Regions from separate parts of the Salinifilum ghardaiensis genome, predicted to be linked through region 1. Evidence: riboswitches for the same ligand, from Rfam matches in the RefSeq annotation. Region 1 holds a riboswitch; each other region holds the start of a gene.

Region 1 (4,240 bases):
CGGGTCTTGGGGTCCTGGGCGTACTTCTTCGCCTGCCGGATCGCCCGGCGCCCCTGGGGGCTGCTGGCGAGTCCGACGATCTTCTTCATCAGCGACATGTCCGCTCCTGGTCGGTCCTCAGCACGCGGCCTGTCCGCCGAAGTCCTGCCCGTCGAACGGCAGACCGGCGCGTCACCTGGGGATCAGGCGTCCACCAGCCTACCGAGGTGATCGCGGGGACGACACCGCGCGCGGCGGGCCCCGGCGCGGGGACCTCAGCCGAGCACCCCGCTGACCGAGCTGTGCCCCTTGAGGATGTTGCGGGCGATGGTGCGGCGCTGGATCTCGTCGGTGCCCTCGAAGATGCGCAGCAACCGCAGGTCGCGGAACCAGCGCTCGACCGGCAGCTCGCGGGTGTAGCCCATGCCGCCGTGGATCTGCATCACGCGGTCGACGATCTCGTTGGCGCGGGTCCCGCCGTAGAGCTTGGCCATGGACTGCGCGTGCCGCGAGTCCATCCCCTGGTCGACCTGCCAGGCCGCTTGCAGCACGAGCCACCGCAGCGCCTCGATCTCCACGGCCGAGTCGGCGATCATCCACTGGATGGCCTGCCGGTCGGCGATGGGCGCGCCGAAGGTCTGGCGGTTGTTGGCGTACTCGGTGGCCATCCCGACGAGCCGCTCGCAGGCGCCGAGCGCGTGCGCGGGCAGCATGTAGCGCCCGCGGCCGATCCACTGCATCGCGAGCTGGAAGCCCTGACCGACCTCGCCGAGCACGTTCTCCTCGGGCACGCGCACCTCGTCGAACACCAGCGAGGCGGGTTGGCGCTCCCACTCGCCCATGATGTCGATGGGTTCGGAGGTCCAGCCCATGTCGCGGTCGACGAGGAAGCAGGTCACTCCGCCGTCGGCGCCCTTGGACTTGTCGGTGACGGCGAACACCATGGCGAAGTCGGCGTCGATGCCGCCGGTGATGAAGGTCTTCTCGCCGTTGATCACCCACTCGCCGCCCTCCTTGCGGGCGGTGGTGCGGATGTTCTTCGCGTCCGATCCGGCACCGGGCTCGGTGATGGCGAAGCAGGACTTCCGGGTGCCTTCGATGGTGGGCAGCAGGTAGCGCCGCTGCTGCTCCTCGTTGCCGCGGTAGAGGATGTTGTCCGCGTCACCGCCGAACTGGAACGGCACGAACGTGCGCCCCAGCTCGATCTGGATCAGCGCCGTCAGCACGGCCGGCAGGCCCATCCCGCCGTACTCCTCGGGGGTCTGCACGCCCCAGAACCCCGCCTCGCGCGCCTTGTTCCGCAGGTCCGCCTGCTCCTGCTCGGTCAGCCCCCGCTCACCGGCGCGCTCCCGGTGCAGCACCTGCTGCTCCAGCGGCATGAGCTCGCGCTGGACGAACTGGCGCACCCAGTCGCGCACGTCGCGCTCGGTATCGGACAACGAGAAGTCGACCATTGACCTGCACCCTTCCGCGTGAGCTACTAACTAACAACGTTAGTTTTATGGCAGCCTAGAGTCGGCCGCGCAGCCTTCGCAAGAGGCGTCCACCCCAGGCCACCCCGTCCCGACCGTGGAGAAACCGTGCCCCGTCCGAGCCGTCCCCGCCTGACGACCGAGCGCATCGCCCGGGTCGGCCTCGAGATCATCGACGCCGAGGGGCTCGAGGCGCTGTCCATGCGCCGCCTGGCCGAGCGCCTCGACGTCCGCGCGGCGTCGCTGTACAACCACGTGCCGAACAAGGACGACCTGCTGCACACGATCTCCGACGAGGTCATGGCCCAGGTCGACGTCTCCGGCTTCGAGGTCGACTGGCCCACCGGCCTGCGCACGTGGGCGCGGTCCTACCGCGCCGCCCTGCGCGCGCACCCCAACCTCGTGCCGTTCCTGGCCGGCGGACCGGCCCGCCGGGAGAACGCGCTGCGCCGCGCCGACCGGGTGCACGGCGGCCTCGTGCGCGCCGGCTGGCCGCAGCGGTACGCCACGATGATCGGCGCGTCGACGAAGTACCTCGTCGTCGGCTCGGCCATGGCCTCGTTCGCCGAGGGCTTCCCCGCCGACGCGAGCGTCTACGACGAGCGGTTCCCCCACCTCGACCGCGCCCACCTGCTGCCGCAGCACACCGAGATCGACGCGGACAGCTTCGAACTCGCCCTCGGAGCGCTCATCGACGGGTTGCGCGAGGTCCACCGCACCCTCACCGCAGCGGCGCGCGAGGGCGGAGCGGCGATGCCGCACACCCCGCGCTGACCTGCACGCGCAACCGAGTGAGATCAGCCTCGCGTTGCGGTTGACTGCCCGCGGGGTCCTCCGTAGCGTCACGCTCTGACCAGGCCACAACCGGACAGCAGCGGACAGCAGACCGCACAACCGAATACCGCGCCGTTGACTCCGTGCGGGAGAGATCCCGGCCCGTCGGGACGCCGAAGGAGCAAGCACTCCCCAGCAAACTCTCAGGCACCACCTACCGCACGGTACGAGGCGGAACGGGAGGAAAGCAGGAGCGGACCGCTTCTCGCCCACGGTGCAAGCCGTCCAGCGACGGTGAAACTCTCAGGCCCATGACTCCAGGGGAGATCGCCCGACGTGCGTACGACCGCGCGGGTGGCGATCGAAGTGGTCCGGCTACGCTGGCAGGATCCGATTGCGTGCAGTTCCGGACCCGCGACCGCCGACCGGCGCCGCCCCCAGGAGGAGTCAGACACGATGACCTCACCGAGGCAGACGCCCCTGCACCAGGTCCACGAGGAGCTGGGTGCGACGTTCACCGACTTCGCCGGCTGGCACATGCCGGTGCGGTACACCAGTGACACCGCCGAGCACAACGCGGTGCGCAACAGCGCCGGCCTGTTCGACCTGTCGCACATGGGTGAGCTCCACATCCGCGGGCCGCAGGCCGCGGAGGCCATGGACTACGCCCTGCTGGCCAACACCTCGGCGATCACGCCCGGCCGCGCGCGCTACACGATGATCTGCAACAGCGACGGCGGCGTGCTCGACGACCTCATCGTCTACCGGCTGCGCGAGGACGAGTACCTCGTCGTCGCCAACGCCGCCAACGCCGGCACCGTCTCCGAAGCGCTGGCCGACCGCGTCTCCGGCTTCGAGGTCGAGTTCCACGACACCTCGCACGAGTACGCGCTCATCGCGCTGCAGGGGCCGAACGCGGCGGCGATCCTCGGGCCGCTGACCGACACCGACCTGTCGACCGTCAAGTACTTCGCCGGGTACTACAGCACCGTGGCTGGTCGCGAGGTCATGCTCGCCCGCACCGGTTACACCGGCGAGGACGGTTTCGAACTGTTCACCGCGCCGGAGGACGCCGAGCCGATCTGGCGGGCGCTCGCCGAGGCCGGCGCGGACCACGACCTCAAGCCCGCCGGACTGTCCTGCCGGGACACGTTGCGGCTGGAAGCGGGTATGCCGTTGTACGGCAACGAGCTCAGCGCCGAGTTGACGCCGTACCACGCCAATCTCGGCCGGGTGGTCAAGCTCGACAAACCCGACGACTTCGTGGGCAAGGCCGCGCTGGCGAAGGTCGCCGAAGTTCCCACCGACCGGACACTGGTGGGGCTGAGCACCGACCAGCGGCGCGCGCCGCGGCACGGCTACTCCGTGCTCGACCCCGGGGGCAACGAGATCGGCGAGGTCACCAGCGGTGCGCCCTCCCCCACTCTGGGGCACCCGATCGCGATGGCCTATGTGGACCGCGCGCACAGCCAACCGGGCACGGCGCTGAACGTGGACGTGCGCGGCAGGTCGCTGCCGGTGGAGGTGGTGGAACTGCCGTTCTACCGCCGCGGCACGTGACAACCGCGCCGTTCGACCGATCCGCAGGGCCGTCGCAGACAGAAAACAGGAGGCAACACCAAATGTCCACACCGGACCTGTTCAACGACCAGCTTGCCGCGGTCGACCCGGAGGTCGCTGCTGCGGTGGGTTCTGAGTTGCGTCGCCAGCAGAACACGTTGGAGATGATCGCTTCGGAGAACTTCGCACCGCGCTCCGTCCTGGAGGCTCAGGGGTCGGTGCTGACGAACAAGTACGCCGAGGGGTATCCGGGCAAGCGCTACTACGGCGGCTGCGAGAACGTCGACGTGATCGAGCAGTTGGCGATCGACCGGGCCAAGGAGCTGTTCGGCGCGTCGTTCGCGAACGTGCAGCCGCACTCGGGTGCGCAGGCCAACGCCTCTGCGATGTTCGCGCTGCTCAAGCCGGGCGACACGATCATGGGGCTGGACCTGGCCCACGGTGGCCACCTCACC
Region 2 (4,240 bases), 460 kb from region 1:
GTACCGCACTCACCCGCGAGTCCACTGCGGACGATCCTCGCGGTGCTCCTCGTGGCGGGCGGGGTGGCCTGCGCCGGTGGGGCGTTCCACCGCTGGTTCGCCACCGAGCGGGCGCTGCGCGCGGGACGCACCCTGCCCGCCCCGCGGCTCGGACCCGTGCTCGGCTACGGCCTCGTCGCGGCCGGTGTGCTCGCCTGCGTGCTCATGTTCCTGCCCGGCGTCTGAGATGCGCACCGCGAGGGAACGGACACCCGACGCGGAGAGGGCGCCCGCCGCGGAGGGAGCACCGCGATGACGGCGAACGGACCGCGCCCCCGGCAGCCCTGGGACCCCGGGCTGCAGACCGAGCGCACCGCCCTGGCCTGGCTGCGCACCACGCTGGCGTTCACCGTGGGCGTCCTCGTGCTGCTGCGGCTGCTCGCCTGGCACAGCGTGCTCGCCGCGGCCGTCTGCGCGGTGGTGCTCGTGCCGCTGGTCGCGGGCAGCACGTGGCTGACCTGGCGCCGGAACCTGCAGGAGGAGCGCCGGTTGCACGCCGCCCGCCCGCTGCCCGGTGCGGGGCTGCACGCGGCGGTCACCGCGGCGGTGGTGCTCACCGGCGCCGCTGCCCTGCTGTACATCGTGCTCTGAGAGCCCGTGCGCGACCTCCTCCGTTGCGAGCGGGCCTTCAGCACTCGATGACGTTGACCGCGAGGCCGCCCCGCGCCGTCTCCTTGTACTTGTCCTTCATGTCGCGCCCGGTGTTGCGCATCGTCTTGATCGCCTTGTCCAGGGACACGAAGTGCGTGCCGTTGCCGCGCAGCGCCATGCGCGCCGCCGTGATCGCCTTGACCGAAGCGACCGCGTTGCGCTCGATGCACGGGATCTGCACGAGCCCGCCGATCGGGTCGCAGGTCAGTCCGAGGTTGTGCTCGACGGCGATCTCGGCGGCGTTCTCCACCTGCGCCGGGGTGCCGCCGAGGACCTCGGTCAGCCCGGCGGCGGCCATGGAGCAGGCCGAGCCGACCTCGCCCTGGCAGCCCACCTCGGCACCGGAGATCGACGCGTTCTCCTTGAACAGCGCGCCGATGGCGCCCGCGGTGAGCAGGAAGCGCACGATGCCGTCCTCGTCGGCACCGCGGACGAACCGCGCGTAGTAGTGCAGCACGGCGGGCACGATCCCCGCCGCGCCGTTGGTCGGCGCAGTCACCACGCGGCCGCCGGCCGCGTTCTCCTCGTTGACCGCCAGCGCGTACAGCCCCGCCCACTCGGTCGGGTCGTCCTCGTCGGACAGCTTCGCCCGCAGGTCCGCCGCGCGGCGGCGCACCTTCAGCCCGCCGGGCAGGTGGCCGGTGGCGCGGCACCCGTTGTCGACGCACTCGCGCATCACGTGCCAGATGTGCAGCAGGCCCTCGCGCACCTCCTCCGGGCTGCGCCAGGACATCTCGTTGGCCCGCATCACCTCGCTGATCGGCAGCCCCAGCTCGACGGCCGTGTGCAGCAGTTGCTCGCCGCTGTGGAACGGGAGCCGCACGGCGGTCGCGTCCGGGGCGATGCGGTCGGTGCCGCTGGCCTGCTCGTCGACGACGAAACCGCCGCCCACGGAGTAGTAGTCGGCGCTGGCCAGCTCCGCACCGGAGGAGTCGGTGGCGGAGAACCGCATGCCGTTGGGGTGCACCGGCAGCGATTCCTGCCGGTGCAGCACCAGGTCGTCGTCCACCGGGAACGGGATCTCGCGGGAACCGGCCAGCCGCAGACTGCCGCTCTGCCGGATCTCCGCCGCGCGCTCGCCGCCGACGGCCGGGTCGACCGTTTCGGGGGCGTTGCCCTCCAGGCCGAGCAGCACCGCGTTCGGGCTGCCGTGGCCGGTTCCGGTGGCGCCGAGCGATCCGAACAATTCGGCCCGCACCCGCGCGACCGCGGGCAGCGCGCCGTCCCGCTCCAGCCGTTCGGCGAACATGCGGGCAGCTCTCATCGGGCCGACGGTGTGCGAACTCGACGGTCCGATTCCCACGGAGAAGAGGTCGAAGACGCTGATCGCCATTGATCGGTCCCCCTGGTGTGCTGTCAGGCCGCGGGACCGCGCCCTGCCAGCGACCGCGGTGTCGTCTCACTGGTCATTCCCGTGCAGCGGCACCGCGGTGAACGCGGGCGGGAACGGTGCACCGGCGGCCGGTGGGCTCGTCGCTCCGGGCGGGCGGCCGCCCGCCCGGACTCCCTCAGGATCCAAGATCCTGTTCCGCAACCTCGCACACCTGCTGCGCGGGGAGCGTGGCGCCTCGCGGGGCAGCGTCCGCCCCTTTCGGAGGGGACTCCGCCACGCCGTTCTCCGCCGCCTCGCGGCGCATCCACGCTGACCCCCGCGCACAACGGAGGAGGTTCCGGAACAGGCCCTAACCGATGAGCTGCTGGTACTCCTCGGCGGTGAGCACCTTGCCCATCTCGGTGACGCGCACCTCCAGCAGCCACCCCTGACCGTACGGGTCCGAGTTGACGATCGCAGGATCGTCGACCACGGCCTCGTTGACGGCGGTGACCTCCCCGGTCGCCGGCGCGTAGAGGTCGCTCACCGATTTCGTGGATTCGAGCTCGCCGCAGGACTGCCCCGCCTCGATCTGCTCCCCGACCTCGGGCAGCTGGACGTAGACGATGTCGCCGAGGGCGTCGGCGGCGTGCTGGGTGATGCCGATCCGGGTGATCTCACCGGACTCGGAGAGCCACTCGTGCTCCTCGGTGTAGTGCAGTTCGCTCGGCAACGTCATGTCGGGAGGCTCCGTCCGTTCGTCGTCCGGGCAGGCCGCGGTCAGTGCACTGCCCGGGATGGGCCTCCCCCTCTGTTGCGGAACCTGAGAGCTTCGCCGCGTGCGCGACTTGCACCGTGGGTGCGGCACCTGCGGTGATGCCGCTTTCCAGAGTCACCTCCTCCGAGCGGTCACTGGGCCTGAGAGTTTGCGGGGAGTCTTGCTCCTTCGGCGCCCCGGTGCCCAGGGGCACTCGGGGTCTCTCCCGCTCGGGATCATCGGCTTATGCGATTGTCGGTGTGGTCACGATAAACGGACGCAGCGGGCTGTCAACACGCCCCACCGCACCACCGGCCGCGCACCAGTGAGGCAGCTCATGTTGGAACTCCCCGCGCTCGTCCAGCGGGTGGGCCCGACTTTGCTGCGCGCAGCGGTTCTGCCGGACGCGACCCCGTGCGTGGGCGACGTCGTCGTCGCTGAGGCCGACATCACGATCACCGAAGGTGATCTGGTTCTCGGTGTGGCGTGCCACGACCGCAGCGAGGCGCTCGACCTCGTCGCCGAGTGCGCCGAGCGGGGTGCGGCCGGTCTGCTGTGCAAGGCGCCGTGGCCCGACGAGGAACCGGTGCGCGCGGCCGCGCGGGAGGCCGGGCTCGCGCTCGTGGAAGTGCTGCCCGGCACCTCGTGGGCGCAACTGGTGTGGCTGGTGCGCGCCGCGCTGGCGGAGGCCGGCGGCCGCCGGGAGGAGCCGGAGGTGCCCGCGGCCGGCGGCTCCGCGCGGGAGTTCACCGGGCTGCCGGGCCTGGGGGACCTGTTCCGCGTGGCCGACGCGGTCGCCGATGTCGTCGACGCACCGGTCACGATCGAGGACGCGCACTCGCAGGTGCTGGCGCACTCGGCGCGGCAGGACCGGATCGACCCGGCGCGCGTGTCGACGATCATGGGGCGGCGCCAGCCGGACGAGGTGCTGGCCAAGTTCCGCGCCCGCGGCACGTTCCGGCAGCTGAGCAAGTCCGGCTCGGCCGTGTTCGTGCCCGCGCAGCAGGACGGCACGCTGCCACGGCTGGTGGTGCCCATCCGGATGGGCGGCGAGCTGCTGGGATCGATGTGGGCCGTAGTGCCGGAGGAGGTCTCCGAGGAGCGCGCCACCGCCTTCGCCGACACCGCCCCGCTCGTGGCGCTGCGCCTGCTGCGCTGGCGCGCGGTGTCCGACGCGGAGCGGCAGCGCTCGGCCGAGCAGGTGCACCTGCTGCTGCAGGGAGGCGAGGGCTGGCGCGCGGCCGCCACGGAGCTGGCCGTGTCGAACGAACCGCACCGGGTGGTGGCGATCGAGGTGCCCGCCCCGGAGGGGCCGGACGAGGGGCACCGGCTGGGCATCTGGGAGTGGATCACCCGCGGGATCGGGCCGCACCCGCTGGTCACGGAGATCGGCAACCTGCTGTACGCGGTGGTTCCGGACCGTTCCGGTCCCGGCGGGTGGCGCACGCTGCGGGAGGCGCTGGCCGGGTGGGACATCGACC
Region 3 (4,240 bases), 1.9 Mb from region 1:
CGCGGGGCGGTGTAGGGTGACGAGCGCTGCCGTCGGTCGGGAACCCGCGGCGATCCGCCGAGCGGGGGGTTGCGACGGGCCCGCGCCTCCCGTCGGGGCGGTGCGCAGTGGAGGACGGACGGCTGGGCGCGTCCGCCGTATCGCGGGTAGCGTCGGAAGCGTCGGTGCGCGATCCTCGACAGGGATGTCACGCTTCGGCGCGCTGGAGGAGGCGATGTGACGATGAGCAGCGAGATGCGCGTCGTCGGCGTGCGCGTGGAACTACCGGCCAACCAGCCGATCCTGCTGCTGCGGGAGACGGAGGGTGAGCGGTACCTGCCGATCTGGATCGGCTCGGTGGAGGCGACCGCCATCGCGCTGGAGCAGCAGGGGGTGCGGCCGGCGCGTCCGCTGACGCACGACCTGCTCAAGGATGTGATCGGTGCCCTGGGGCGTGATCTCGAGCAGGTGCGTATCACGGATCTGCAGGAGGGGACGTTCTTCGCCGAACTCGTCTTCGACGGGGACGTGCGGGTGTCGGCGCGGCCGAGCGACTCGGTGGCTCTGGCCCTGCGCGCCGGCGTGTCCATCCACGCCGACGAAGCGGTGCTGGACGAGGCAGGTCTGATCATCCCGGACGAGCAGGAAGACGAAGTGGAGAAGTTCCGCGAGTTCCTGGATTCGGTCTCACCGGAGGACTTCCGCGGCGCGGACACGTGACCGCGCGAGGACGATCGCGGAGCGACGGGGCCCTCGGCGCGGTCGAGGGCCCCGTCGTCGTCGCGCTCCCCGCCGTCGCGGTCCCTCGCCCGCGTGTGGCGGGGTGCGGCCCGGAGGGGAGGCCGGGGGCGGCGCGGAGGCCCCGCCGCTGTTGATCTTCTCCGGCGTGGTCCGCGCGTCGCGTTGACCGCCCACACCGGGCGGCCTACTGTCGAATTGCGCGAATCGCTCCGGTGTCGTTTTCGCTGGCAGTCGTGGGGGATCGGGACAGCAGGGAGGTCCCGGCTGCTGGCGCCGAGGCGGGTGCTGGCGGGCACCCGGGCGCGTCGGCTGCCGGGACCGGCAGCCGGGCCGGAGCAGATTCGCCGAACGCACCGGACCGGATTCGTCGGCAGCGTGCCGGACGAGGGGAGGCAGGCGTGGTCGAGCAAGCGCCCGAGCGGGGTTCCGCAGGGGAAGAGGACGAGTCGCCTGGTGCGCCGTCCGCTGGGACCGCTGCGACCGGTGCGCCCCCGATGCCCGGCGGGGGCGGCGCGACGGAGGAATCGTCCCCGCACGGGGCCGGCGGAATGCTGCCCGAGGACTCGGTCTCCGACGAGCTCGTCGGTTTCCGGGGAGCGGCGGCGTGCCAGATCGCGGGCATCACCTACCGCCAGTTGGACTACTGGGCGCGCACGAAGCTCGTGGGCCCGTCGATCCGCAGCGCCACCGGTTCGGGTTCGCAGCGGCTCTACTCGTTCAAGGACATCCTCGTGCTCAAGGTGGTCAAACGGCTGCTGGACACGGGGGTGTCGCTGCACAACATCCGGCTGGCCGTGGACCACCTGCGCAGCAGGGGGGTGCGCGACCTGGCGGGGCTCACGTTGTTCAGCGATGGCACCACCGTCTACGAGTGCACCTCCCCCGAGGAGGTCGTCGACCTGCTGCAGGGCGGGCAGGGCGTCTTCGGGATCGCCGTGAGCGGGGCGATGCGCGAGATCACCGGGACGATCCACGAGTTCCCCGCCGAACGCGCCGACGGCGCGCTGGTCGAACCGCTCGAGGAGGACGAGCTCTCCCGCCGGCGGCGGGACCGGCGCACCGGGTGACCGCGGGCCCGGGGCCGCGGTCCCGGCGGGGACGGGCGCACCGCGCGCTCGCGCCGGTGCGCACCGTCAAGCAGGTGTGCGTCAGCTGACAGCCCCTCGGGCGGGAGCGCCTGATCAGGTATGCTCACGGCATCGCTGACCCCGTGCGGGAGAGTTCGGCTCGAGCGATCGAGTCGGCGCCGAAGGAGCAAATCTCCCCATCAACCTCTCAGGCCACTGGACCGCGCGGGCGAGATGCCTCTGGAAAGAGGGTGCGGCGACGGCGGCGCACCCCGCCGACGGTGCAAGTCCGGCCGGACCGCCGGACGAAGCTCTCAGGCGTTCGCGCAGCGAACAGTGACAGAGGGGGAGAGTCGGCAGCACGCTGGTGTTGCCGCCCCCTTGTTCGCCGCGAAGATTGAGGTTGGGCGATGACCGACGTGACCCACGACCGCATTCCACTCGCCGCGCTGGAGCACGGGACTCCGTTCGCCGATCGGCACGTCGGGCCGACGCCGGCCGAACTCGCCCGGATGCTCGACGTGGTCGGGGTCGGTTCCCTCGAGGAACTGGCAGACAAAGCCGTGCCCAGCGGAATCCGTGAGCGGGACCTGCAGCTCGAGCTGCCGGAACCGGCCACGGAAGCCCAGGCGCTCGCGGAGCTGCGCGACCTCGCGCAGCGCTGCACCCCGCGCACCCAGATGATCGGGCTCGGCTACTACGACACGATCACCCCCGGCGTGATCCTGCGCAACGTGCTGGAGAACCCCGCCTGGTACACGGCCTACACGGCTTACCAGCCGGAGATCTCGCAGGGGCGGCTGGAAGCCCTGCTGAACTTCCAGACGATGGTCTCGGACCTGACGGGGGTGCCGGTCGCCAACGCCTCCATGCTGGACGAGTCCACCGCTGCCGCCGAGGGCATGACGCTGGTGCGGCGCGGCGGCAAGGCCAAGTCGCCGCGGTTCGTCGTCGATGCCGACACGCTGCCGCAGACCGTGGAAATCCTGCGCACCCGCGCGGAACCGCTCGGCATCGAGCTGGAGGTCGCCGACCTGTCGCAGGGCGCGAGCGGTCTGCCGGACGGCGAGTTCTTCGGCGCGCTGCTGGCCTACCCGGGCGCCTCCGGCGCCGTCCGGGACCAGGAGGAGGTGCTCGCGGAGATCCACCGCCGCGGGGCGCTGGCCGTGGTCGCCACCGACCTGCTGGCCCTGACGCTGCTGCGCGCCCCCGGTGAGATCGGCGCCGACGTCGTCGTCGGCAACACCCAGCGCTTCGGCGTGCCGCTCGGGTTCGGCGGCCCGCACGCCGGGTTCATGGCCGTGCGCAAGGGCCTGGAGCGGCAGCTGCCGGGACGTCTCGTCGGCGTGAGCGTCGACACGGACGGCAACCAGGCCTACCGGCTGGCACTGCAGACCCGCGAGCAGCACATCCGCCGCGAGAAGGCCACGAGCAACATCTGCACCGCGCAGGTGCTGCTGGCGGTCATGGCGGGCATGTACGCCGTCTACCACGGCCCGGCGGGCCTGCGGAACATCGCCACCCGGGTGCACCGGATGGCGGCCGTGCTGTCCGCCCGCCTGCGCCAGGGCGGGGTCGAGGTCGTCGAGGACGCCTTCTTCGACACGGTGCTGGCCCGCGTGCCCGGGCGCGCCGACGAGGTCGTGGCCGCCGCGCGCGCGGAGGGCATCAACCTGCGCAGGGCCGATGCGGACCACGTGGGCATCGCCTGCGACGAGAGGACGACCCGGCAGGACCTGCGCGGCGTGTGCGCCGCGTTCGGCCTCACCGCCGAGCTCGGCGAGCTGGACGAGCTGGACACCGGCACCGCGGACGCGCTGCCGCGCCCGCTCGAGCGCACGTCCGAGTACCTGACCCACCCGGTGTTCCACCGCCACCAGTCGGAGACCTCGCTGCTGCGCTACCTGCGGGAGCTCTCCGACAAGGACGTCGCGCTGGACCGCAGCATGATCCCGCTGGGCTCGTGCACGATGAAGCTCAACGCCACCACCGAGATGGAGCCGGTCACCTGGCCCGAGTTCGGCGACCTGCACCCGTTCGCGCCCGCGGAGGACGCCGAGGGGATGCTGCGGATCGTCGACGACCTCCAGCGGTGGCTGGCCGACATCACCGGCTACGACGCGGTGAGCGTGCAGCCCAACGCGGGCAGCCAAGGCGAGTTCGCCGGTCTGCTGGCCATCCGCGCCTACCAGCAACAGCGCGGGCAGGAGCAGCGGGACGTCTGCCTGATCCCGGCCAGCGCGCACGGCACCAACGCCGCCAGCGCCACCATGGCCGGGTTGCGCGTGGTCGTCGTGCGCTGCGACGACTCGGGCAACGTCGAGATGGAGCACCTGCGGGAGCTCGCGGCCAAGCACGCCGACGACCTCGCCGCGATCATGATCACCTACCCGTCCACGCACGGCGTGTACGAGGACACCGTGCGGGAGGTGTGCGGCGTCGTCCACGAGGCG

The links. Region 1 has a riboswitch for glycine ahead of gcvT (glycine cleavage system aminomethyltransferase GcvT). Riboswitches for the same ligand answer to the same signal wherever they lie in the genome.
Region 2: another riboswitch for glycine. It lies ahead of gcvH (glycine cleavage system protein GcvH); the one in region 1 lies ahead of gcvT (glycine cleavage system aminomethyltransferase GcvT).
Region 3: another riboswitch for glycine. It lies ahead of gcvP (aminomethyl-transferring glycine dehydrogenase); the one in region 1 lies ahead of gcvT (glycine cleavage system aminomethyltransferase GcvT).

The regions. Positions count from the first base shown of each region.
Region 1 is NZ_CM137101.1:3,759,368-3,763,607, forward strand. It holds gene ACVGV0_RS17135 (hypothetical protein) at 1-98, opposite strand, end outside; gene ACVGV0_RS17140 (acyl-CoA dehydrogenase family protein) at 255-1,433, opposite strand; gene ACVGV0_RS17145 (TetR/AcrR family transcriptional regulator) at 1,560-2,225, shown strand; glycine riboswitch at 2,362-2,455, shown strand; glycine riboswitch at 2,456-2,553, shown strand; gene gcvT (glycine cleavage system aminomethyltransferase GcvT) at 2,682-3,785, shown strand; gene glyA (serine hydroxymethyltransferase) at 3,848-4,240, shown strand, end outside.
Region 2 is NZ_CM137101.1:4,221,898-4,226,137, forward strand. It holds gene ACVGV0_RS19235 (YidH family protein) at 1-225, shown strand, start outside; gene ACVGV0_RS19240 (DUF202 domain-containing protein) at 292-630, shown strand; gene ACVGV0_RS19245 (L-serine ammonia-lyase) at 668-2,023, opposite strand; gene gcvH (glycine cleavage system protein GcvH) at 2,373-2,741, opposite strand; glycine riboswitch at 2,804-2,898, opposite strand; glycine riboswitch at 2,899-2,998, opposite strand; gene ACVGV0_RS19255 (helix-turn-helix domain-containing protein) at 3,097-4,240, shown strand, end outside.
Region 3 is NZ_CM137101.1:1,871,332-1,875,571, forward strand. It holds gene ACVGV0_RS08415 (bifunctional nuclease family protein) at 223-699, shown strand; gene ACVGV0_RS08420 (MerR family transcriptional regulator) at 1,269-1,787, shown strand; glycine riboswitch at 1,924-2,021, shown strand; glycine riboswitch at 2,022-2,140, shown strand; gene gcvP (aminomethyl-transferring glycine dehydrogenase) at 2,198-4,240, shown strand, end outside.